Regions from separate parts of the Massilia sp. TWP1-3-3 genome, predicted to be linked through region 2. Evidence: predicted binding sites of a transcription regulator. Region 2 holds the regulator's gene; the other holds the start of a gene.
What was found. The regulator FliA, encoded in region 2, starts transcription of late flagellar genes. The targets are predictions, from matches to a motif close to CTAAAGTTTNNNNNNNNNNNGCCGNTA.
Positions count from the first base shown of each region.

Region 1: a site for FliA is predicted at 8,579-8,605, ahead of ACP7D4_RS06775 (flagellar protein FliT). Genes of this name have one in related genera too.

Region 1 covers NZ_JAFCWX010000005.1:156,456-167,596, reverse strand. Annotated here, with positions in the region: gene ACP7D4_RS06825 (DUF2282 domain-containing protein) at 1-18, shown strand, start outside; gene ACP7D4_RS06820 (DUF692 family multinuclear iron-containing protein) at 37-1,707, shown strand; gene ACP7D4_RS06815 (DUF883 family protein) at 1,729-2,016, opposite strand; gene ACP7D4_RS06810 (RNA-binding S4 domain-containing protein) at 2,154-2,375, opposite strand; gene ACP7D4_RS06805 (hypothetical protein) at 2,417-2,872, opposite strand; gene fumC (class II fumarate hydratase) at 2,833-4,224, opposite strand; gene ACP7D4_RS06795 (tetratricopeptide repeat protein) at 4,388-5,104, opposite strand; gene ACP7D4_RS06790 (type IV pilus assembly protein FimV) at 5,356-6,381, shown strand; gene ACP7D4_RS06785 (hypothetical protein) at 6,476-6,739, opposite strand; gene ACP7D4_RS06780 (aminotransferase class I/II-fold pyridoxal phosphate-dependent enzyme) at 6,741-7,952, shown strand; gene ACP7D4_RS06775 (flagellar protein FliT) at 8,249-8,527, opposite strand; gene ACP7D4_RS06770 (HDOD domain-containing protein) at 8,646-9,473, opposite strand; gene ACP7D4_RS06765 (M1 family metallopeptidase) at 9,670-11,141, shown strand, end outside.
Region 2 covers NZ_JAFCWX010000033.1:12,552-23,692, reverse strand. Annotated here, with positions in the region: gene ACP7D4_RS23700 (flagellar hook assembly protein FlgD) at 1-466, opposite strand, end outside; gene flgC (flagellar basal body rod protein FlgC) at 484-885, opposite strand; gene flgB (flagellar basal body rod protein FlgB) at 888-1,313, opposite strand; gene flgA (flagellar basal body P-ring formation chaperone FlgA) at 1,474-2,163, shown strand; gene flgM (flagellar biosynthesis anti-sigma factor FlgM) at 2,278-2,580, shown strand; gene ACP7D4_RS23675 (flagella synthesis protein FlgN) at 2,609-3,082, shown strand; gene ACP7D4_RS23670 (M35 family metallo-endopeptidase) at 3,422-4,483, shown strand; gene ACP7D4_RS23665 (M35 family metallo-endopeptidase) at 4,889-5,992, shown strand; gene ACP7D4_RS23660 (hypothetical protein) at 6,101-6,601, opposite strand; gene motD (flagellar motor protein MotD) at 6,617-7,384, opposite strand; gene ACP7D4_RS23650 (flagellar motor protein) at 7,397-8,143, opposite strand; gene ACP7D4_RS23645 (RNA polymerase sigma factor FliA) at 8,125-8,853, opposite strand; gene ACP7D4_RS23640 (MinD/ParA family ATP-binding protein) at 8,869-9,702, opposite strand; gene flhF (flagellar biosynthesis protein FlhF) at 9,695-11,020, opposite strand.

The sequences.
Region 1 (11,141 bases), on a different contig from region 2:
GTCGAAACAAGCAAGTAATACCGCGGCGCCGACAGCGTGACGTCATCGATGCGCGCCGCCACGGCGCCACCGCGCGTTGGCGTGGGTTTGCGCGCGCCGCACTATCGCCAGTTCCTGGAGCAACGGCCCAAGGTCGACTGGCTCGAAGTCCACACTGAAAATTTTCTCGATCGCGCGGGCTGGGAGTGGCACGTGCTGCGCCAACTGCGGCGCGACTATCCATTCAGCCTGCACGGGGTGGGCCTAGGCCTGGGCTCGGCGCGCGGCTTTTCACTCTCTCACCTCGAGCGCGTGCGCGCGCTGGTCGAGCAGGTCGAACCGATGCTGGTCTCCGAACACCTGTGCTGGGGCGCGGTGCAGGCACGCCAGTTGAACGACCTGCTGCCGCTGGCGCTGGACCAGGCCACGCTGGCGCTGCTGTGCGAACGCGTGGGCCAGGTGCAAGATTGCCTGGGCCGCCCCATCCTGCTGGAGAACGTCTCGACCTACGTGCGGTTTCATGCCGATGCGATGAGCGAGACCGAATTCATGGCCGCGCTGGCGCAGCGTACCGGGTGCGGCTTGCTGCTGGATGTGAACAACCTGTACGTCAACCAGTGCAATCATGGCGAGGATGCCATGGCCGCCCTGGGGGCGCTTGCGCCGGGGACGGTGGGCGAAATGCACCTGGCCGGGCACCTGGTGACGCCGGCGGCGGTGATCGACCATCATGGCGCGCAGGTGGCGCCGCAGGTGTGGGAGCTGTACCGGGCGGCCGTGGCGCGGTTCGGGGCGGCGCCCACTCTCATCGAGTGGGATACCGATGTCCCGGCGCTGGAAGTGCTGCTGGCCGAAGCGGAAAAGGCGCGCGTGATCGCGGCTGGTCAAGCCATAGGACAAGACGTGGCACAACACACTGCGCACCCGACCATCCGGTGGAAGTGTGCCGGACTCGGCGAGTCTCCGGCTGTTTCGCCCCACAGTGTGCAAGAGGCGTTTGCGCGAGCGCTTACCGACGTGGACAGCGAGGGCGAACTCCTCGTGCACCTCAAATCCGGTAACCCTTCCGAGCGCCTGGGCCTGTACCGGGGCAACCTGACCGCCACCTGGAACAAGGTGCTCGGCGCGGCATTTCCCATTGTGCGCGCACTGGTCGGCGACGACTTCTTCACTGCCCTCGCGCGCGCCTACGGTCTGGCTCACCCGTCCGACAACGCCGACCTGCATCACTTCGGCGCCAGCTTCGCCGATTTTTTGGCCCTCTTCGAACACGTCGCCGACTATCCCTATCTACCCGACATGGCGCGCTTTGAATGGTTGCTACACCGCGCCCACTACGCGCCAGACGGCGCCGCGCTGAGCGCTGCAGCGCTGTCGGCCCTGTCGCCGCAAGAGTTTGAAGATGCCCGCTTCGCGCTGCATCCCGCCTGTGCCCTGTTCGCGTCAAGCTGGGCCATCGCGCAACTGTGGCAAGCGCACCAGGCCGATAGCGGCGCCGTCTTTCCGCAAGCGATGGCAACGCCGTGCACCGCAGCGATCGTTCGCCCCGCATGGAAAACCACCGCAGTCGCGCTCACCGCCGCCAGCCACGCAGCGCTGCTGGCGCTGGCCAGCGGCAGGACAATGGGAGAAGCGCTCGACGCCGCCTTCGACCTCGACGATGCTTTTGACCTTGCGGCAAACCTGAACGTGTGGCTGGAAGAGGGAATGCTGGCGGCACCGGCATGACAGCCGGTGCGCCTGCGGGAATTACGTGAGGAAGGCGCGCATGATGCGCGCTTCGCCGCTATGTTCGGCGTGCAGGTGGCTGGCGGCATGGGTCGCTTCGATCATGCGGCCCAGCTTGGCGTCTTCGAAACGGGCCAGCTCTTCGGTGGCCGCATTTAAGGCAAGCGCGAGTTTGGCGCGCGCGCTTTGGTACAGAACGCTGGTGTACTGGTCTGTATTTTTAAGCAATTCCTCCGCATTTTCGATTACGAGGCGCAAGTCGCCGATCAGGCGTTCCTGCGTTTGGGGGTTTTGTTCCGGGCTGTCCATGGCGGCCACCTTCAACCGGTTGGTAACGTCTTATAATATAAGCAAGCAAGAACTTCCGTGTTTGTCAGGGCGCAAACAGTGACAAGCCGCTGCCGCCGTCACGCTGCCGGCGTATTTCATATTCCCCAAACGCCCAGTTAATGAACCTCGTTCACGCTGATCCGCACGTCCCCCACCAGCACCACTTGGCCGGCGCGAATCTTGGCAGTCTTGCGCAATTCCTTCTTGCCGTCGACCTTGACGACGCCGCTGGCGACCATGTTCTTGCCGGCGCCGCCGCTGTCGCACAGCCCTGAGAGCTTGAGCAACTGATTGAGTTCAACGAATTCGCCCGCAAGGTCGAAAGTGAGATTTTGCATTTAATTCCTGGATATCTTGTTAAGTCGCCCGATTGCGCAGGTTACAGGAGAACCTGGAACCTGGCGTCGGCACGCGGGTAGCACTTGCCGGCCATGGGTGCCAGCTCGCGCGAAAAGTCGACCGCGCCAACCACCATATTCTTGTTCGTAAACACCAGCAGCGTGACGCCGTCATCTTTCTTGACGTTGGAATGCGCGTCTGAATTCCATGCGAAACCGAGCAGGGCGCTCGTCGCCTTGGCATCCGAATAGGGACCCAGGATGCACACGCGCGTCCACGCAAACGGAATCGATTTCGGCAAGTCGATCACCTTGTTGCCGGAGGCGGCAAAGTCGCGCCTGATGGCCGCTTCAAGGTCATGCTTGCGCGCGAACCAGAGGTACGCCGCCAGCAGCGCTGCCAGCACCAGCAGCCAACTCCAGCGTGCCAGCGACGCTGGCCTGCTTGCCGCGCGCGTCACAGGCCGGGGCGCGTCATCGCGATCGGCACGATCCATTCATGGAACTGTTGCTCGGTCACGAACCCCAACGCCAGCGCCGCCTGCTTGAGCGTGCTGCCTTCGTGCTGCGCCTTTTTGGCAATCTGCGCCGCCTTGTCGTAGCCGATATGCGGCGCGAGCGCGGTCACCAGCATCAGCGAGCGCTCCATCAGTTCGCCGATGCGTTCGCGGTTCGGTTCGATGCCGTGCGCGCAGTGCACGTCGAACGAGCGCATGCCGTCGGCCAGCAGGCGCGCGCTTTGCAGAAAATTATGCGCGATCATCGGCTTGAAAACGTTGAGTTCAAAATTGCCCGAAGCGGCGCCGATGGTCAGCGCGACATCATTGCCGAACACCTGGCAGCACAGCATCGTCATCGCTTCGCACTGGGTCGGGTTGACCTTGCCCGGCATGATGGAGCTGCCCGGCTCGTTTTCGGGGATGGTGATTTCGCCCAGGCCGGAGCGGGGACCGGACGCCATCCAGCGCACGTCGTTGGCGATTTTCATCAAGGCCGTGGCCAGCGTTTTAAAGGCGCCGTGCGCGCCCACCAGCGCGTCGTGGCCGGCCAGCGCCGCAAATTTGTTGGGCGCCGACTTGAACGACAGCCCCGTGCGCGAGCCCAGTTCGGCGGCGATGCGGTTGGCAAAGTCGGGATGGGCATTCAAGCCCGTGCCGACCGCCGTGCCGCCGGCGGCCAATTGCAGCAGGCCGGGCAGGGCGTGCTTGAGCGCGTGCTCGGAATACTCGAGCTGCGCCACATAGCCCGAAAACTCTTGCCCCAGCGTGAGCGGGGTGGCGTCCTGCAAATGGGTGCGCCCAATCTTGACAATGTCCATAAATTCGCGCGACTTGATCATCAAAGTGCCGCGCAGCTTGGCCAGCGCCGGCAGCACCGCGTGCGTGACGGCGGCGGCGGCGGCCACGTGCATCGCAGTCGGGAACATGTCGTTCGAGGACTGGCCCATGTTGACATGGTCGTTCGGATGGAGCAGGCGCGCTTCGCCGCGCTGGCCGCCGAGCAATTCGGAGGCGCGGTTGGCCAGCACTTCATTCATGTTCATGTTGCTTTGGGTGCCGGAACCGGTCTGCCAAACCACCAGCGGAAATTCGTCGGGATGGGCGCCGCCCAGCACTTCATCGGCCGCGCGCATGATGGCGTCGGCCTTGTCGGCCGGCAGCAGGCCGAGCGAGCGGTTGACGGCGGCCGCGGCGCGCTTGACCTGGGCCAGGGCAGCCACCAGTTCGGGCGCCATGCGCTCGGTCGAAATGGCGAAATGCAGCAGCGAGCGCTGGGTCTGCGCGCCCCACAAGTGCGCGGCGGGCACGTCGATGGGGCCGAAACTGTCCTTTTCGCTTCTCGTTTCCATAGCGGCATCCTGTTTTGTGTGGTGTTTGGATTAACGAGTTTACTCCAAAGGTCACCAGACAGTCAGATGCCGGCATCCGGCCACAGTCGTACCTGTGGGGCCGGAACCAGCCTATTGCCTCTGCTGGAGCGGTTCGACGAGCCGGCGCATCGATCCCATCCTTTTATTCCGTGAAGCTCGTGATGCGCACACCGGCGTCCTTAGCAAAACCGGTCCATCTGGCAGCTTCAGCCGCATCGCGCGGCACGCCCTGTCCCACCGAATACATGTAGCCGATGCGTTCCTGGGCCACGCCGTTGCCCGCTTCAGCAGCTTTCAGGTACCAGGCCGCCGCCTTGATAAAATCGCGTTCGCAGCCACGGCCGGTGCGCAGCATGGAGGCCACATTCACTTGCGCCGGGACGTTGCCGGCCTCGGCCGCCTTCAAAGCCCACTTGAACGCCATTTTGGGGTCTTTGGCAACGCCATTGCCCGAGTCGTACAGGACGGCCAAGTTGGCCATGGATGCAGCGTCTCCCTTCTCGGCAGCCGCTTTGAAAAGCTTTGCCGCCGCTACAGGTTCCTTCGGCCCGCCTTCGCCTTGTAAATGCATTACTGCAAGATTGAACTGCGCCTTGCCCTCATTCTGATCGGCCGCTTTCTGGTACCAGATGCGGGCCATCGCCAGGTCCTCGGTTACACCGGCTCCTTTTTCGTAAAGCACGCCCAGGTTGAACTGCGCCACGGGATCGTTTGCTTCAGCGGCCTTGTGCGTCACTGCGAATGTTTTCGCTTGCGCATCCATGGCGCTTTTCAGTGCGGTCGAGGCATCCGCATGAACAACGGGCGCAACGAGAACACTGAATGCAACAGCGACTGTGGAGCAAAATTGCTTGAACATGGTGCCTCCTGGGTTTAGTTAATAGCCGGAAAGTTTATTTTATCTCTGCAATTTTTGTTGTCTACAAATAATTTGAACATGGTCATGTTCTGTTGTTTTCCGGCATTGCTGCGCTGTAGGACGGGATTCATTTCCATAGCGGCATCCTATTTAGTTCGGCTTTCGGATTAAAGTGTTCATCCCAATGCGCGTTAATGTAGGTAAGGCTACAAATTTTGATGGCCGCAACTGAAACGACTGACTTGATTCCTATGCACCCGCTCCGATTCGCCCACGCCCTCCGCCTGTGCGGCGCCCTTGTTTTCAGCGGCATGCTGGCCTGCGCCCAGGCCGCCGAACTGGGCGAACCGGTGGTGCGCTCGCACCTGGGCCAGCCCTTGATCGCCGACGTCGAACTGAGCGCGCTGGCGGAACCCGGTACGCCGGTCTCCGTGCGCCTTTCCAGCGCCGACGTCTACAAGGGCGCCAACATCGCCATGCATCCGGTCCTGGGCAGCCTGAACCTGTCGGTGATGCGGCGCGATGGCCGCCAGTTCCTGCATGTCACGTCGGTCAAGCCGGTCGACTCCGACGCCGTGCACCTGTTCCTGGATTTGGTTGATGGGAACCGGCGCAACGTACGCGCGGTGACCTTGTGGATCACGCCCGATCCCGCGCCCGCGCCCGCGCCACGGCCGGCGGCGGTGCCGCTTTCAACCCCGACCCCGCTGGCCGTCGCTGCCGTCGCCGAACCTGCGCGCGCCGCGCCAGCCGCGCCAGCCCGCATTGCGCCGCCCCAGCCTGCGCCGCAGGTTGAGCGATCGCGCCCGGCACGCGTGATCAAGGTCCCGTCGTCCGACGCCGCCTGTCCCCAGCCGCAGTTTTCGCAAGAACAGATCAAGAGCTGCGCCTCGATCGACGCCAACAACGCGCTGCTCAGCGCGCAGATTGTGGAGCTCGAAGACAAGGTCAAGCAGCTGCAAGTGGCGATGGAAGGCAAGCATGCCGCGCCGGACGCCACGCTCCACAAGGCTGAACCAGCGCCGCCGCCAGCGCCGGCGCTGGCCAAGCCAGTGGTCAAACCTGCCGCCGGTTTTCCGTGGCTGCTGGTGATCGGCATCGTACTGGCCTTGCTGGCGATCGGCGGTGCTGTCTGGTTCATGCTCAGCCGCCGCAAAGGCAAGACGGTGGAGACGGCCGCGGCCGATTCAGTGGCCTGGTATGCGCGCCTGGCCAATCCCTTCCGGCGCAAGGCCACCGTGGCGGCCGTGGTGGCGGAAGCGCCGGCAGAAGCTTGAAACGGTGTTTGAAAAATAAATATTGCTTTTTTGAGGTCGCGCGCACGAACTCGTCTACACAACTTGACATTGTGCGTTATACTCTTTTCCGTTGTCACCCAGTGGCGGCAAAAAACGGAACACGGACCTGGCGCAGCCACCAACGATAGTGTGGCGCGATCAGCAGGTAATCGTTGAAGAAACGCCTGTTCTGGAAGCTGTCCGCGAGCCTACTGTGCGCAAGCGGACGCCGGATGCAACCGGCAAGAGGCGACGCCAGCAGATAGCTGGTGATCGCTCTCCCCAATTCCCCCTCCCGCAGCGAGTTTGGTGCCAAAAGGTTATACTTGTCCGTGATTTCATTACGGAAAGCAAGCAAAATGACACTCGCGGTACAAACACAATACGATGCATTCAAAGAGCGCGGACTGAAGCTCGATATGTCGCGCGGCAAACCCGCGCCCGAACAACTGGACCTGTCCAATGCACTGATGGCGCCCCTGCACAGCTTTACGGCGCTGGACGGTACCGACTGCCGCAATTATGGTCTGGGCGTCGGCCTGCCGGAAGCGCGCGCGCTGTTTGGCCAGTTGCTCGGCGTGCCGGCGGCGCAGGTGATTGTCGACAGCAGCGCCAGCCTGTCGCTGATGCACGACGTAATCGTCTACGCATTGCTCAACGGTGCGCCGGGCGGCCAGCCTTGGGTGGGCCAGCAAGTCAGTTTCCTGTGCCCGGTGCCAGGTTACGACCGCCACTTCTCGATCTGCGAAGCGCGCGGCATCAAGATGATCAATATCCCGCTGGGCGACGACGGCCCGGACATGGACCTGGTCGAGCGCCTGGTTGCCGCCGACGCCAGCATCAAGGGCATGTGGTGCGTGCCGAAGTACAGCAATCCGTCCGGCACCGTGTATTCGGACGCGGTCGTTGCACGCCTGGCCGCGATGAAGACGGCTGCGCCGGACTTCCGGATCATGTGGGATGACGCGTACCGTTTCCATCACCTGACCGAAGAGAGCATCGTCATCGCCGACATTCTTGACGCGTGCGCTAAGGCCGGCAATGCTGAGCGCGCCATCGTCTTTGCGTCCACTTCGAAGGTGAGCTGGGCCGGTTCCGGCATTGCCGCGCTGGCGGCTTCCCCTGCGAACATCGCCTGGTGGACCAAGCATGCGGGCATTCGCAGCATCGGCCCGGACAAGATCAACCAGCTGCGCCATGTCGCTTTCCTGAAGGATGCGGCAACCGTCGATGCGCTGATGGCCGCGCACCGCGCGCTGCTCAAGCCGAAGTTCGATGCGGTGCTCGCGCAGTTCGAGGCGCATCTGGGCGCGGTTGACGGCGTGTCGTGGACGGTGCCCAAGGGCGGCTATTTCATTGATCTGGTGACGCCAAAGGGCGCTGCCAAGCGCACCATCGCGCTGGCCAAAGAGGCGGGAATTACGCTCACGCCAGCCGGTGCGGCTTATCCGTATGGGGTGGATCCGGAAGACAGCCATATCCGGATTGCCCCGAGTTTTCCGTCGTTGGCGGAGATCGGGCAGGCGGCCGAGGGGATTGCGCTGGCGTTGAAGCTGGCGGTTGCACAGTAAAACAAAAGCGCCTGCGGGCGCTTTTTTTGTATGCCAACGCATTGTGCTCGCGTCGGCGGCCGTTGCACAGCAGGCCGAAAACCGTACCCACATCGTCCTCGCGCACGCGGGTGTTGCAGAAGGAGTAGGTCGGAAAAGCGAAGGCCTGGGCGGCCCCTTTTGCAACAGCCGCGTGCGCGAGGACGATTTTTTTATACTCCCGGGCCAATCTATAAGTGAGCGCCTGCGCGAGCGCGATGTGCCATAAAAAAAGCCGCTCAGCTTGCGCGGAACGGCTTTCTTAAATTTGGTCAAACTCAGTGCGTCGCGCGCACCACGTCGGACAGTTGCCACGGCTGCGTCACATCCCGGATCGCCCGGTCGTTCGCCATGATCATCTTGAGCAAATCAATCTTGCGCATCCGCGCCGCGCCTTCGAGTGCCGGTACGCCGCCGATCGTTTGCACCGACTGCAAGGCGCATTGCGTTTCCATCCGCGACAAGCCGTCAAAATCGCCCGCCTGCGCCGCGCCGGCCATCTTGCTGGTCAATCCGGCAATATTTTCGTACATCGAGAGAACGTCGTTCGGGGTCATGATGCTCACCTTGCCAGGATATGTAAAAGGATTGCCGCTTGTCCTTTTTTGTATCGGCACGGCAAATGCAAACTTGAGGGTATTTTGAAAATAAATTCAAAAAACCCCAAAACCTTGTCTAATGAATCATCTCTTCCAGCCCTGCGGACAGGTCCGCCAGCCCCGGCATGTCGTCCAGCAGCTCTTGCGGACCGAGTCCCAGGGCGGCCGCCACGGCGACCGGCACGCTCGCCGCGCGCTGCGCAGCGTCCAGCTTGAGCTCATCGGCGGCCGCGCGCCATACCGCCAGATGCACCACCGCCGCCATCCGGCTCAAGGGCGCACCCGCCAGCGGCTGCGGGAAGCCGCGCATTGTATCCGGGAACACATCGGGGAACTTCCAGCGCAGCGCCAGTTCGGCGCCGACCTCGCTGTAGTCGTAGCCAAAGGCGGCATGCTCCGCCGCCAGGCGGGCGGGTTGAAAGCAGTCCACGGCCTTGTCGAGCTCCTGCGCCTCGGCCGGCAAGCCGGTGTGCATGACCAACTGGCCGATCGCGTGCATCATTCCGATCGTAAAGGCCAGGTCGGTATTCAAGCCCACTTTCCTGGCGATCCACTTGGCGGCCACCGCCGTGTTCATGCTGTAGCGCCAAAAACGCTTCAAGTCCAGGCCGGGCACGGTCTTGAAGCCGCCCACCAGGCCGCTGCTGATAACGAGCGTCCTGACCGTCACAAAGCCGAGCATGCGGATCGCATCTTCAACGTTGCCGATGCGGCGCGAGACATGGTAATACGCCGAATTGGCCAGCCGCAGCAGCTTGGCCGACAGCACCGGGTCGAGCGAGAGCGTGCGGGCGATGTCGTCGACCGACACCTCGGCTTTTTCAAAGCTGCTGATCAATTCTTCGACCACCCTGGGGGCGGTGGGGAGGGCGTTCGGGTTTTGCAGCAAGGCTTCCAACGTCATGACGCTCTCCTGGTTTATGCATGCTGGGCAAGGCGCTTCGGATGACTATATAGCGAATATCCTGCGCGCGCCAGTTCGGCCATGCGCGCTTTTCTGCAGCGCGGCGCCTTATTTTGCAGTTCGTCGCATTTAACGAGCACGCTTGGTGCGCTTTCGATAAAGTGCAGCCTGGGCCCTTACATCAAACGAGAAAAGAATGAACCTACCGTTAGCTTGCCGCTTTGCCGCCACCGCCGCTCTTTCCATCGCCACCCTTGCCGCCCACGCGGAAGCGCCGTTTTTGTTCGCGGCCACCCCGGGCAAACTGCCCAAGGATGTGATCCCGATACAGTACGCCGCGCACCTGGTGCCGAACATGGCGACTAATACCTTCCTGGGCTCCGAAAGCATCGAGATCGACGTGCTCAAGAGCACCTCGACCATCATGCTCAATGTGGCCAATATCGACATCGATGCGGCCAGCCTGTCGGGCAAGGGCATCGGCGAACTGAAGCTGGCCGGGCAAGTGAGCAAGGAGCAGGAAACGCTCACCTTCAAGCTGGCCACGCCGCTCGCGCCGGGGCGCTACCAGCTGGCGCTCAAATTTCATGGGGCGATTAACCGCGAAGCGCGCGGCCTGTTCCAGCTGAAATACAAGGTGGGCGCCAAGGAAAAATCCATGCTCGCCACGAACATGGAGCCGACCGATACGCGCCGCCTTCTCCCAAGCTGGGACGAGCCATCGTTTCGGGCCAACTTCAAGCTGACGGTCGACTTGCCGGCCAACTTCAAGGCTTACTCCAACACCCCGGTCGAAAGGCAGGAAAAGATCGACGGCGGCCTGCAGCGTTTCGCCTTTGGCGCCACGCCCAAAATGCCGAGCTACCTGCTGGTGCTGGTGGCCGGCGAACTGGAACGCTCAAGCGTCAAGCAGGGCGCGGTCGAGATCGGCGTTGTGACCACCGAAGGCAAGCAAGCGTCCGGCGCCTATGCGCTGGGGGTGACCAAGGATATCCTCAATTATTACAACGGCTATTTTGGCCAGCCCTATCCGCTGCCCAAGCTCGACCAGATTGCCATCCCGGGCGGCTTTAACGGCGCCATGGAAAACTGGGGCGGCATCGTCTACAACGAATCGGCGCTGCTGTACGACCCCAAGACCAGCCCTGACAGCACACGCCAGCGCTCGTTCGGCATCAACGCGCATGAAGTGGCGCACCAGTGGTTCGGCAACCTCGTTACCATGGCCTGGTGGGACAATCTGTGGCTCAACGAAGGCTTCGCTTCGTGGATGGCGACCAAGGCCACCGACCATTTTCACCCTGAATGGCGGGCGCCGCTGAACGTGCAGGCCAACGGCGAATACGTGCTCAACCAGGATGCACGCAAGACCACGCACCCGATCCAGACCCCGGTCGAGACCGAAGAGCAGGCCGCCTCCGCCTTTGACGGCATCACCTACGGCAAAGGCCAGGCCTTTTTGCGCATGCTCGAAGCCTACCTGGGCGAGGAACCCTTCCGCAAGGGCATCCGCGCCTACATGGCGCAGCACCAGTACAGCAACACCACCAGCGCCAACCTTTGGAGCGCGCTTGAAAAGGCGTCCGGCAAACCGGTCGAAAAGCTCGCCTCCGACTGGACCACGATGCCCGGCTTTCCGCTGGTGTCGGTGGAGCAGGCGTGCGAGAA
Region 2 (11,141 bases):
TGATGCCCGGCTGCTGCGCTCCCATGTCGATCACCTGCACGTCCTTGCCGGTGCGCGGGTCGGTAATGATGACTTGCACCTTGTCGGCGGCGCTGCCGACCTCCACGCCCATGATGCCCTTGCCGCCGGCCAGCGCCACCTTGTCGCCGGCCACCAGCACGCCGTGGCCGATCATCGTGGCCGCCTGCAGCGATTCCGACGACTGGTAGCTCGACTTGAGCGACTCGAGCGTGGTATTTAACTGGTTGATGCCGGTGACGGTCGAGAGCTGGGCCAGCTGGCTGGTCACTTGCGCATTGTCGAGCGGGTTCATCGGATCCTGGTTTTTCATCTGGGTGATCAGGAGCGTCATGAACTTGTCCTTGTCGGCGTCCACGCTGGCGCCGGCCGTGCTTCCCTTCTTGGCATTGACGGTATTCATCAAGTCTTGCGACACATAGCCGGGCGGAGTTTGAATGGTAGTCATGGCATTTTCTTCGTCGTTTACTGACCGAGCGTCAGCGTTTTCATCAGCAGCGCCTTGGCTGCATTCATGGTTTCCACATTGGTCTGGTACGACCGGGAAGCCGACAGCATATTGACCATCTCATCGACCACGTTCACGTTTGGCATCGCCACATAACCCTTGTCGTCAGCCAACGGATGTTTTGGATCGTATACCTGTTTCAAAGGCGACGGATCGTCGATCACCTGCTGAACCTTGACGCCGGTGCCGCCGCCTTCGGTCTGCACGGCCTCGAAAACCACCTGTTTAGCCCGGTAAGCCTGGCCAGTGGCGCTGCTGGCGGAATCGGCATTTGCAAGATTGCTGGCAACGGTGTTTAACCTTTGCGCCTGTGCACTCATGGCCGAACCGGAAACATTAAAGATATTAAAGAGCGACATGATCAAGAACCTCCCTGGATCGCGGTCAGCATGCCGCGGATCTGCATATTAAGAAACGTGACGCCCGCTTCGTAGCGCAGGGCGTTGTCGGCGAACTGATTGCGCTCGACATCCATGTCGACCGTGTTATTGTCGGCGGCGCCCTGGGCCGGCATGCGGTACTGCACCGGCGTGCCGTTGGGCAGGTAGTCGCCTCCGCCGCTGATCGGCATGTGGGCCGGCGCCGTCTGCGCCAGTACGCCGGCCGGCGGGGTGCCGCTGTTGCGCGCCACGACCGCCTGCAAGGCGCTGGCGAAATCGATGTCGCGTGCCTTGTAGTTGGGCGTGTCCGCATTGGCGATGTTGGACGCGAGCACTTGCTGGCGCTGCGCCCGCAGCCCCAGGGCCGCCTCGTTAAAACCCATGTATTCGTTGAGTTTGCCAATCATGTCGTTCGCCTCGCGTTCGCCTCGTTATATGACAGGACCGATAGTACGTGGGCTTGGGGCTTGCTAATCGGGCGATCAAGATGGGTAAACGGCGGCTGTTCATCACTTCGGGCCCCTCGCGCGAGGCCTATCATCGCGTCACTAGATAAAGGCGCCCACCATGAAAACCCTGTTGACGATCTTACTGTTCCTTGCCGCACCGTTCGCTCTGGCCCAGGCGCCGGCACGCCAGGACCTGGAGTCGCTGCGCCAGATGGCGCAGCAATATCTGGTCACCCAGAGCGCCGGCCTGCCGGGCAAGGTGACGGTCACGGTGGGCGCGCTCGACCAGCGCATGAACCTGGCCGCCTGCCCCGACCCGCAGCCGTTCCAGCAGCCGGGCGCGCGCGCGTGGGGCAAAACCACGGTCGGCGTGCGCTGTCTGGCGCCTACTGCCTGGACGGTGTATATTCAATCGCAGGTAAGCGTGCAGGCCGAGTACGTGGCCGCCGCCACGCCACTGGTGCAGGGCCAGACCATTGACGCGTCGCAGCTGGTGATGGTCAAGGGCGACCTTGCGGCGCTGCCCAACGGCGTGCTGACCGATATCGCGCAGGTCGTCGGGCGCACCAGCAGCATGTCGGTGCAGTCAGGGGCGCCACTCCGCGCCGACCTGCTGCGCAGCAAACCGGTGGTGCAGCAAGGCCAGGCAGTGCGCGTGGTGTCGGGCGGCGCCGGGTTCCGGGTGACGGCCGAAGCGCGCGCGATTGGCAACGCCAGCGAAGGCCAGGTGGTGCAAGTGCGCACGCCGGCCGGGGCGATTATCAGCGGCGTGGCCAAGGCCGGTGGATTGGTGGAAGTTGTTTTCTGAATATTTCAGGAAGTAGACGCAACAATGCTGCCGGTCGCGCTAAAGTTTACGGGGATGGCGCCGTAATAGATGCAGACCATGGAGTTTCCACTCCGCGCAGAGAAGGATGATGCCGTGAAAATCAACGATACAATCAAGGGTGGCCCTGCATTGGCGGCAGCAAATACGCCAGCACACAGCGCCAAAAACGCCGAAAAAGCCAGCACCGCAGGGCCGGCCAGCACCGACAGCGTACGCTTGTCGTCGCAGGGGCAAGCCATGTCGGCGGCAGCGAGCAGCACGGGCGTGTTCGACACCAAAAAGGTCGAGCGCATCAAGCTGGCCATCGCCGATGGGCAGTTCAGTATCAATTCAGAGAAAGTCGCAGACGGCTTGCTGGAAACAGTGCGCGACCTGTTGCATTCCCGCAAACGCTAATTGAAGCGACGAAGGCGAGCTTTTCATCATGTCCACGGCCAGTGCACACACCACGCTGCAAGACGAACTAAAACTGATCAATTGCTTGATCGACCTGATGAAACAGGAACAGCAATGCCTGGTGGCCGCCGATACCGACGGCCTCGGCACGCTCACGCCGCGCAAGACCGAGCTGGTTGAACAGCTCGGCACCCTCGCCGCCCAGCGTCACGCCAGCTTGCAGCAAGACGGCTGCGACGGCTCCGAAGCGGGCATGCAGGCGTGGGTGAAGCGGCTGAACAATCCCGCGATCCAGGCCAATTGGCAGCATGTGCTGGAAAAAATGCGCGCGGCGAAAGAACTGAACCGCATCAACGGCATGCTGATCAACAAGCAAATGACCCACAACCAGAATTTGATACAAGCCATGCGCACGCCGTCGCATGCGGTCGATACGGGGTTTTATGGCCCCAGCGGGCATGCGACGCCGGTCAGCGGGAAGCGGCCGTTGGTGGTGGGATAGAACTGACTTGCTACATTCAGGAAAACCGGCCGCGCGCCGGTTTTTTTGTATCCAGGACCCAACAACATCGTGCTCGCGCACCAGAACGATGTAACGCTGCTGCATGACTTTCGCAAGGGCGATGGAGACGTTCCTCCACCTTGCGTGACTAAATTGACACATTTCATAAATCAACTTTACTTCTGCGCGTGAATCCGTGAGTATCAGTCACGGGTTTCCGGTATAGACAAGTGATATTTTGTCACGGCAACTTCTATAAAAAGCTGCACGCCAGCGCCGGCCACAAGCTGGTCAATGCGCGATGCGGCAAACAACACGACTCATCTTCGGAGGAAAACAATGAATTGGAATAACGTAGGCAAGGCAAGTGTTGCAATCGTCGCAGGCGTGGCATGCATCGGCGCACACGCAGCGTCCAAGCACGGCGTGACCGCCACCGTGGCGGCCGAGAAAAGTTCGCTGGGCAAGAACGACAACGTCACCGTTCGCCTGACCATCACCAACACCTCGGCTCAGCCGCAAATGGTCTTGAAGTGGCATACCGCGTTTGCCGAGATTGAAGAGTCGCTGTTTGAAGTGACCCGCGACGGCGCCAAAGTTCCCTACCTGGGCGCCCACTACAAGCGCGGCACGCCAACGGCGTCCGATTACTATCTGTTAAAGCCGGGCGCCTCGCACACGGTACGCGTTGAACTGTCGGACATGTACGACATGAGCATCACGGGCCAGTACACGATTGCTTACAAGGCAGCGTCAGTGAACCTGTTCGGCACCCACGAGAAAACGGTTGGCGAGATCACCTCGCCGGTGGCATCGGTATGGATTGACGGCGCCCAGCCGCGCGGCGCCCAATCGATCGCTGGCAAGGCGCCGGCAGACACCGGCAATTCACTCGCCGCACTGTCGTTCAGCAAGTGCACCGCCGCCCAGCAGGGCGAGATCACCCAGGCCATCGGCGTGGCCAGCGGCTATGCCAACAATGCCACCAGCTACATGGGCGGCGCGCTCGGTGCTCGCTACAGCAAGTGGTTCGGCGCCAGCGACGCCGGCCGCATCGCACACGTGAAGGCCAATTACACCGCCATCAAGGGCGCGTTCGACAGCAAGCCGATCACGGTCGACTGTGGCTGCAAGAAGACCTACTACGCGTATGTCTACCCGAACCAGCCTTACAAGATCTACGTGTGCAAGGCGTTCTGGACGGCGCCGATGAGCGGCACCGATTCCAAAGGCGGCACGCTGGTCCATGAAATGAGCCATTTCACGGCCACCGCCGGCACCGACGACTGGGTCTACGGCCAGTCGGGCGCGGCCAGCCTGGCGATCAGCGATCCTGCCAAAGCGACCGACAATGCGGACTCGCACGAGTATTTTGGCGAGAACACGCCGGCGCAGAACTGATCAGCCGTGCTTCACGACAAGCCGGCGTCCTTGTGGGCGCCGGTTTTTTTTCGTCTCGCCGGCAGCGCTGAACCAACTGTGGAAATAATGTTACACCGCTGGAACGGTCCACGACAAACATTTGTTTATTTGCCCTTGTAACCGTTCAAAATTTAACAATCCATTGTCACAGTGCTCAAGCCAGATGTGACAGTAACAACTTGTTTTCATAGCGGGCTCGTTAAAATTTCTTTGGAGAACCAACAAAAGTTAAAAACATTAAACATTCGCCTATTTGACACAATTACCGATGATTCAACGTTTACTCGGCATCCGGGTTTATGTGACGATGAATTGTTGAGCTCGGTTTTATATGCATGACGGCTCAGCGGACAACGACAACCACATATACTTCACGGAGCAGAAATGAACTTGAATACATTGGTAAAAGCTGGCGTATCGATTGCTACACTCGCAGCATGTTTCTCCGCACAGGCTGCATCTAACGGCGTGACCGTCAGCATTGCACCGGAAAAAAATTCGCTCAAAAAAGATGACGACGTTGTCATGCGCGTCACCATCACCAACACCTCGGCCAGCCCGCAGTACGTGCTCAAGTGGCATACCCCGTTCTCCGGGATCGAAGACCATATCTTCGAAGTCACGCGCGATGGCGTGGACGTGCCCTACCTAGGCCGCCACTACAAGCGCGGCGCGCCAACGGCCAAGGATTACTACCTGCTCAAGCCGGGCCAGTCGCACACCAGCCGGGTTGAACTCTCGTCGGTCTACGACATGAGCGTGACGGGCGACTACGCCATCAAATACCACGTTGCATCGGTCAACCTGTTCATGCCGAGCAAAGGCTTGCCAAGCATCTCCGCCGCACCGGTTGGCGCCAACGTCGACGACCTGGCATCGGCGCCGGTATCGATGTTCATCGATGGCCGCCTGCCGCGCGGCACCGTGGTTGGCACGCCGTTCGAGCTGGCCAAGCAAGGCGCGGGCACCCCGGGCGCGATGAGCCTGGCCACCACCGGCTGCACCGCGTCGCAATCGAGCTCGATCACGTCGGCCATCAGCGCGGCCAAGACCATGGCCAACGGCGGCGTCAGCTACCTGAACGCCGGCACCAACGGCACCCGCTACAAGAAATGGTTCGGGACCTACAGCTCGACCCGCTACGCGACGGCCCGTTCGCACTTCACCGCCATCAAGGATGCGCTCGACAACAAGCCGATCGTCGTCGATTGCAGCTGCAAAGAGTCGTACTTCGCTTACGTGTACCCGACCCAGCCATACAAGATCTACGTCTGCAACGCGTTCTGGTCGGCGCCAACGAGCGGCACTGATTCCAAAGGCGGCACCCTGGTGCACGAGCTGTCGCACTTTAACGCCGTCGCCGCCACGGACGACCGCGCTTATGGCCAGTCGGCGGCAGCCAGCCTTGCCATCAGCAACCCGGCCGGCGCGCTGGACAATGCGGACTCGCACGAATATTTTGGCGAAAATTCGCCATTCCTGAACTAAGGAAGCACACTTCTTTCCCGGCTTGGGAATTTTGGCGGCGCCGTGCGAACGGCGCCGTTTTTTTATGTGGGCGCGTCGTCGCAACGTCGCGCGTGCGCGCTGGGGCGCTTAGCGCGCGGGTCCGAAAGTGAAGGTCACCGAGGGAACCACGGCCGCCGACAGGGCCTCCATCTTGGAAGCATCGCCAAGGTAGCCGCCCGTATAACTGAGCTTGTAGGTATGCCTGGGCTTGAAATCATAGCTGCGCGTGATGTCGATAGCGTGACTGATCTTGTGGCCTGGTTTGACGGCGATGAAGTCATCTTTGGTGAACGGGCCGCGCTTGACCATGGGGCCGGTGTAATCGACCTCGGCGCCGGTGGCCGCATCGGTAATGGCGAACTCGCGCCGGAAAATCTGCTTGTCTGCATACACGGCCTTGGGCACGTAGACCGGCTTGCCGCTGGCGTTGTCCAGCGTGAGCTTGACCACGACCTTGCCCCCGTTGGCGTCAACCTGCAACTGCTGTTTTATATTATTCATGCCACCATTCACGCCACCATTCATGCCGCCTCCTGCGTGGGCCACCAGCGGCAGCGCCAGCAGCACCGCCATCATCGATTGAATCAACTTGTTCTCCCCAGGTTAATAGGTGCGCACCTCTTTCGGCGAATCGGGCACCGCCGACAAGATGGTGACGGTGACGCGCCGGTTGCGCGCCTTGCCTTGCGGCGAATCGTTGGCCGAGACCGGCATGTTCGATGCGCGTCCAACGGCCGTCAAACGCGCCGGCGCCACGCCGCTGTCGATGAACAAGCGTACCACGCTGCTGGCTCGTACGGCGGACAGTTCCCAGTTCGACGGGTAGAGCGCATTGGCGATTTTGGTGTCGTCGGTGTGCCCTTCCACCTGCAGCGCGTGGGTGTCGTTGCGCAGCACCACGCCAAGGGCGCGCAGCGCCTGGGCCGACTCGGGGGCCAGACGCGCCTCGCCCGGGTCGAACAGCACGCTCGCGTTGATCTCCACCGTCACGCCCAGCGCGGTCTGGGTCACGCGCACCTTGCCTTCCTTGACCAGCGGCGCCAGGGCGGCCGACAAGTCCTTGGCCAGCTTCTTGAGCGCTTCGGCCTCGCGCCGCAAGGCTTCGTTGCGCTTTCTCATGGCGGGCGTATTGACGGGCGGGGCCAGCGTGGCCATCGGCGCCACCTGGCCGGGCACGCTGACCGCTTCGTGCTCCTTGCCGGTGAAGGCTTTGTCGAGCGACAGCGCAAAGGCCTTGTACTTGCCTTCGTTGACCACGGAGATGGCGTACATGACGACGAAAAACGCGAACATCAGCGTGATCAGGTCGGCGTAGGAAATGAGCCAGCGCTCGTGGTTGTCCGGCTCTTCGGCAAACCGTTTGCGCGCCATGAATCGTGCTCCCTACGCGCGCGAGAGCAGGCTGGCGACGCGCTCTTCGATCACGCGCGAATGGTCGCCGCCGGCGATGTCGTGAAAGACGTCGGTCAGGATTTCATACTGCGTGACCGTCTCGGCGATGATGTTTTTGAGCTTGTTGGCGACCGGGTAGTAAAACAGGTTGGCCAGTCCCACGCCATACACGGTGGAGACAAAGGCGACGGCGATGCCGCTGCCCAGCTTGGCCGGCTCGGCCAGGTTCTCCATCACGTGGATCAATCCCAGCACGGCGCCGATGATGCCGATGGTGGGCGAGTAGCCAGCGGCCGACTCCCAGATCTTGGCTGCCTGGCGCTCCGAAAATTCGTAGGCCGTTACTTCCGTTTCCAGCAGGCCGCGCACCTTGTCGGGCGCGATCCCGTCAACCACCAGGCGCAAGCCTTTCTGGATGAATTTGTCCTGCGACTTGAGCATGAACGGCTCGAGCGAAAGCAAGCCGTCGCGCCGCGCGTGCAAGCTCCATTGCGCGATGTCGCGCGCCAGGCGCGTGCGCTGCGACTCGGGCGGGCGAAACACCCAGCGCAGCATGTGCACGCCGCGCAGAAAGGTATGCCGTTCGGTCTGCAGCAGCACCGCGCCAAAGGTGCCCACGACCACGATGATGAAGGCGGCCGGCTGCACCAGCGAGGCGAACTTGCCCCCTTCCATGCCGTGACCGAGCAGCAGCGCGGCCAACGCGAGAACAATCCCCGCTACGCTGGCCCAGTCCACGCCTGCTCCCGTAGTGTCGCGCGCAGGCGCGCCACCGCTTGCGTATGCAATTGCGATACGCGTGATTCGGACACCCCCATGACGGCTCCAATTTCTTTGAGATTTAATTCTTCTTCGTAGTAGAGCCCCATCAGGATTTTCTCGCGCGGGGGCAAGGCGTCAATGGCGTCGATGACGGCCTGGCGAAAGTCGCCATCCATGAGCGAGCGCAGCGGGTCGGCGTCGTCCACCGCATAGCGGTCCAGAAAACTGTCGTTGCCTTCGCTGTCGTGGAAGTCTTCGTAATACACCAGTTGGTGGCCGCCGCCGTCCGAGAGCATGTCTTGGTAGTCGGCCAGCGAGAGCTTGAGCGACTTGGCCACTTCCGATTCGGACGGCGCGTGGCCCAGCTTTTGCTGCAGCGCGCTCATGGCCGCTTCAATTTTGCGCATGTTTTGGCGCATGGAGCGGGGCAGCCAGTCGGACGAACGCAATTCGTCGAGCATGGCGCCGCGGATGCGCAGCACGGCATAGGTTTCAAATTGGGCGCCGTGGGTTTCCTCGTAGCGGGAAATGGCGTCCAGCAGGCCGATCATGCCAGCCTGGATCAGGTCGTCGACTTCCACGCTGGCGGGCAACTTGGCCTTCATGTGGTGGGCAAGCCGCTTCACCAACGGCATGTGCTCCGTCAGTAAGTTGTTCTTGTCGGTTTTGCCTTTGACCGTGTACATGTTTACCGTAAAGTTTTATGAGCCAAAATGGGTGCTTCCCCCTGCTCGGCCTAGCGGCGCCATGCCCGCCATGGCAAACCGCCCTGCCAGCCGGCGAAACGCGACGGAGGCGCCCGCCAGCGGGAACGCATCGACCACCGCGCGCCCGAGGCGCGCTGCGCGCTGCAGGTATTCATCGGCCGGCACCGAGCCCATCGACACAAGTTGTACCGCAAGGTAACGACTTGCCGCAGAGGACATATTATCGTATACCACCTTCGCCTCCTGTTCGGAAGCCCCGGTCACCAAAATACCGTAGGGACGGCGGCCCAACTGTTGCGAAAGGCGCTTGATGAGGCGGTAGGCGGCCGTGATCGACTCGGCGCTGGTGGATACCTGGACCACGATTTCGCAGTTGCCCATGATGGGGACGGGAAAGCTGTCGCGGCTGTCGAACTCGCCGTCGACAATGACGATGCCGCTTTGCTTGACCAGCACATCGAACGTCTTGGCCAGGCGGCGCGCATCGTCCGCGCCGCTGCATGCGCGCCGGGTGCGCGCCATGCTGACCACGCCAAAGCCTTGCGGCACCTGGTTGATGACCTGGTTCAGGCCGCATTCCTGGCGCGCCACGTTCAGCAGGCTCGAACCGCGGTCCACGCCCAGGCGCTGGGCCACGCCGTATTCCTGGTCGCAGGCGTCGACGATGACGACGTCGTTGCCGGCGCGCGCCAGCGACGCGCCCAGGTTGACCAGCATGGCGCCCTTGTCGTCCTGGGCGGTGGCCGATAAAAACGTGACGATGCGCGGCTTTGGCCCGGCCAGCATCCTGCGCAGGCCTTCGGCCTGGTCGAAATCGAAATTAGCCAAGGAACACCTCGCGCAGGCTGCGGTCATTGTTGGCGTTGGTCGCGCCGGCCATCAGGAGCGGCAATTCGGCGTCCGCGTACTGGGTGGCGGCGTCGCCCTTTTTGAGACGGAAGGCGCGGTCAATCAGCATGGCGCGGTCGGCCAGGTGCAAGTCTTCGGGCACGCGCTGGCCGTTGGAGATGTAGAACAGGTTCAGCTTCTGGCGGATCACGACGTCGAGCACGTTGCCGAGCGAGGCCGCTTCGTCCAGCTTGGTCATGATTGCCCCCGCCAGACCGCTGCCCTGGTAGGCGCGCACCACTTCGTTGAGCGTTTCGTTGGTGGACGTCGAGTTCAGGCACAGCAGGCGCTTGACGTCCGCGCCGGTGCCCGACAGCATCGCCACCTGCTCGGCCACGTTGTGGTCGCGCTGCGACACGCCGACCGTGTCGATCAGCACGGTGTGCTTGTTGCGCAATTCTTTCAGGGCGATGCGCAGGTCCGATTCATCCTTGACCGAGTGCACCATCACGCCGAGGATCTTGCCGTAGATGCGCAACTGCTCGTGGCCGCCGATACGATACGCGTCGGTGGTGATCAAGGCCAGTTTTTCAGGGCCGTGGCGCATCACGCAGCGCGCCGCCAGTTTGGCGGTGCTGGTGGTCTTGCCCACGCCGGTGGGGCCGACCAGGGCGAAGACGCCGCCCTTTTCCAGGATTTCATTTTCGTTGGCAATGGTGGTCAGGTTGCGCGACAGGACCGTCTTGATCCATGCCAGACTCTGTGCCTCATCTTTTCCCGACGGGAGTTTTTCGATCAGGTAGCGCGACAGGCTGGCCGAAAAACCGGCCGCCAGCATCTCGCGCAGCACGCTGGTTTTTTGCGGTTCGCGCTGCGCGGTCGTGCTCCATGAAATTTCGGCCAACTGGGTTTCCATCAGGCCGCGCATGGCGCGAATTTCGCTCATCATGCCGCTCATTTCGGCCGCCGCCGTGTCTTTGGCCTGGGCCAGCGCCTGCTGCATCATCGACGACATTTGGCTGGCCATCAGCGACATGTCGAAGTGGCCAGGGACTGCAGGTAGCGGAACCGCGGCTGCCGGCGCGTAGCGGTTGGCGTAGGACTCGGGCGGCAGCGACAGGCTGGGGCGCGGCTGCGCCATTTCCGTTTCATGCGCGGGCGAGGCCATCGAGGCGACATCGTCGCTGGCCAGCGCCAAAATTTCGACCACGCCGTCGAGCGGGCGGTTCGACAGGATCACGGCATCAGGCCCAAGCGCGTCGCGCACCTTGCGCAGCGCTTCGCGGGACGTTGCTGCGGTAAATTTTTTGACGTTCATTGTCGACTCCTGGGTACGGCCGGCGTGCTCACATGAGGCATTGACCGATTCACAGGATGGATTATTGACGATGCCGAACGGAAACCATCAGCGGAGAAGGACGGGGAAACGGGGTCACTTC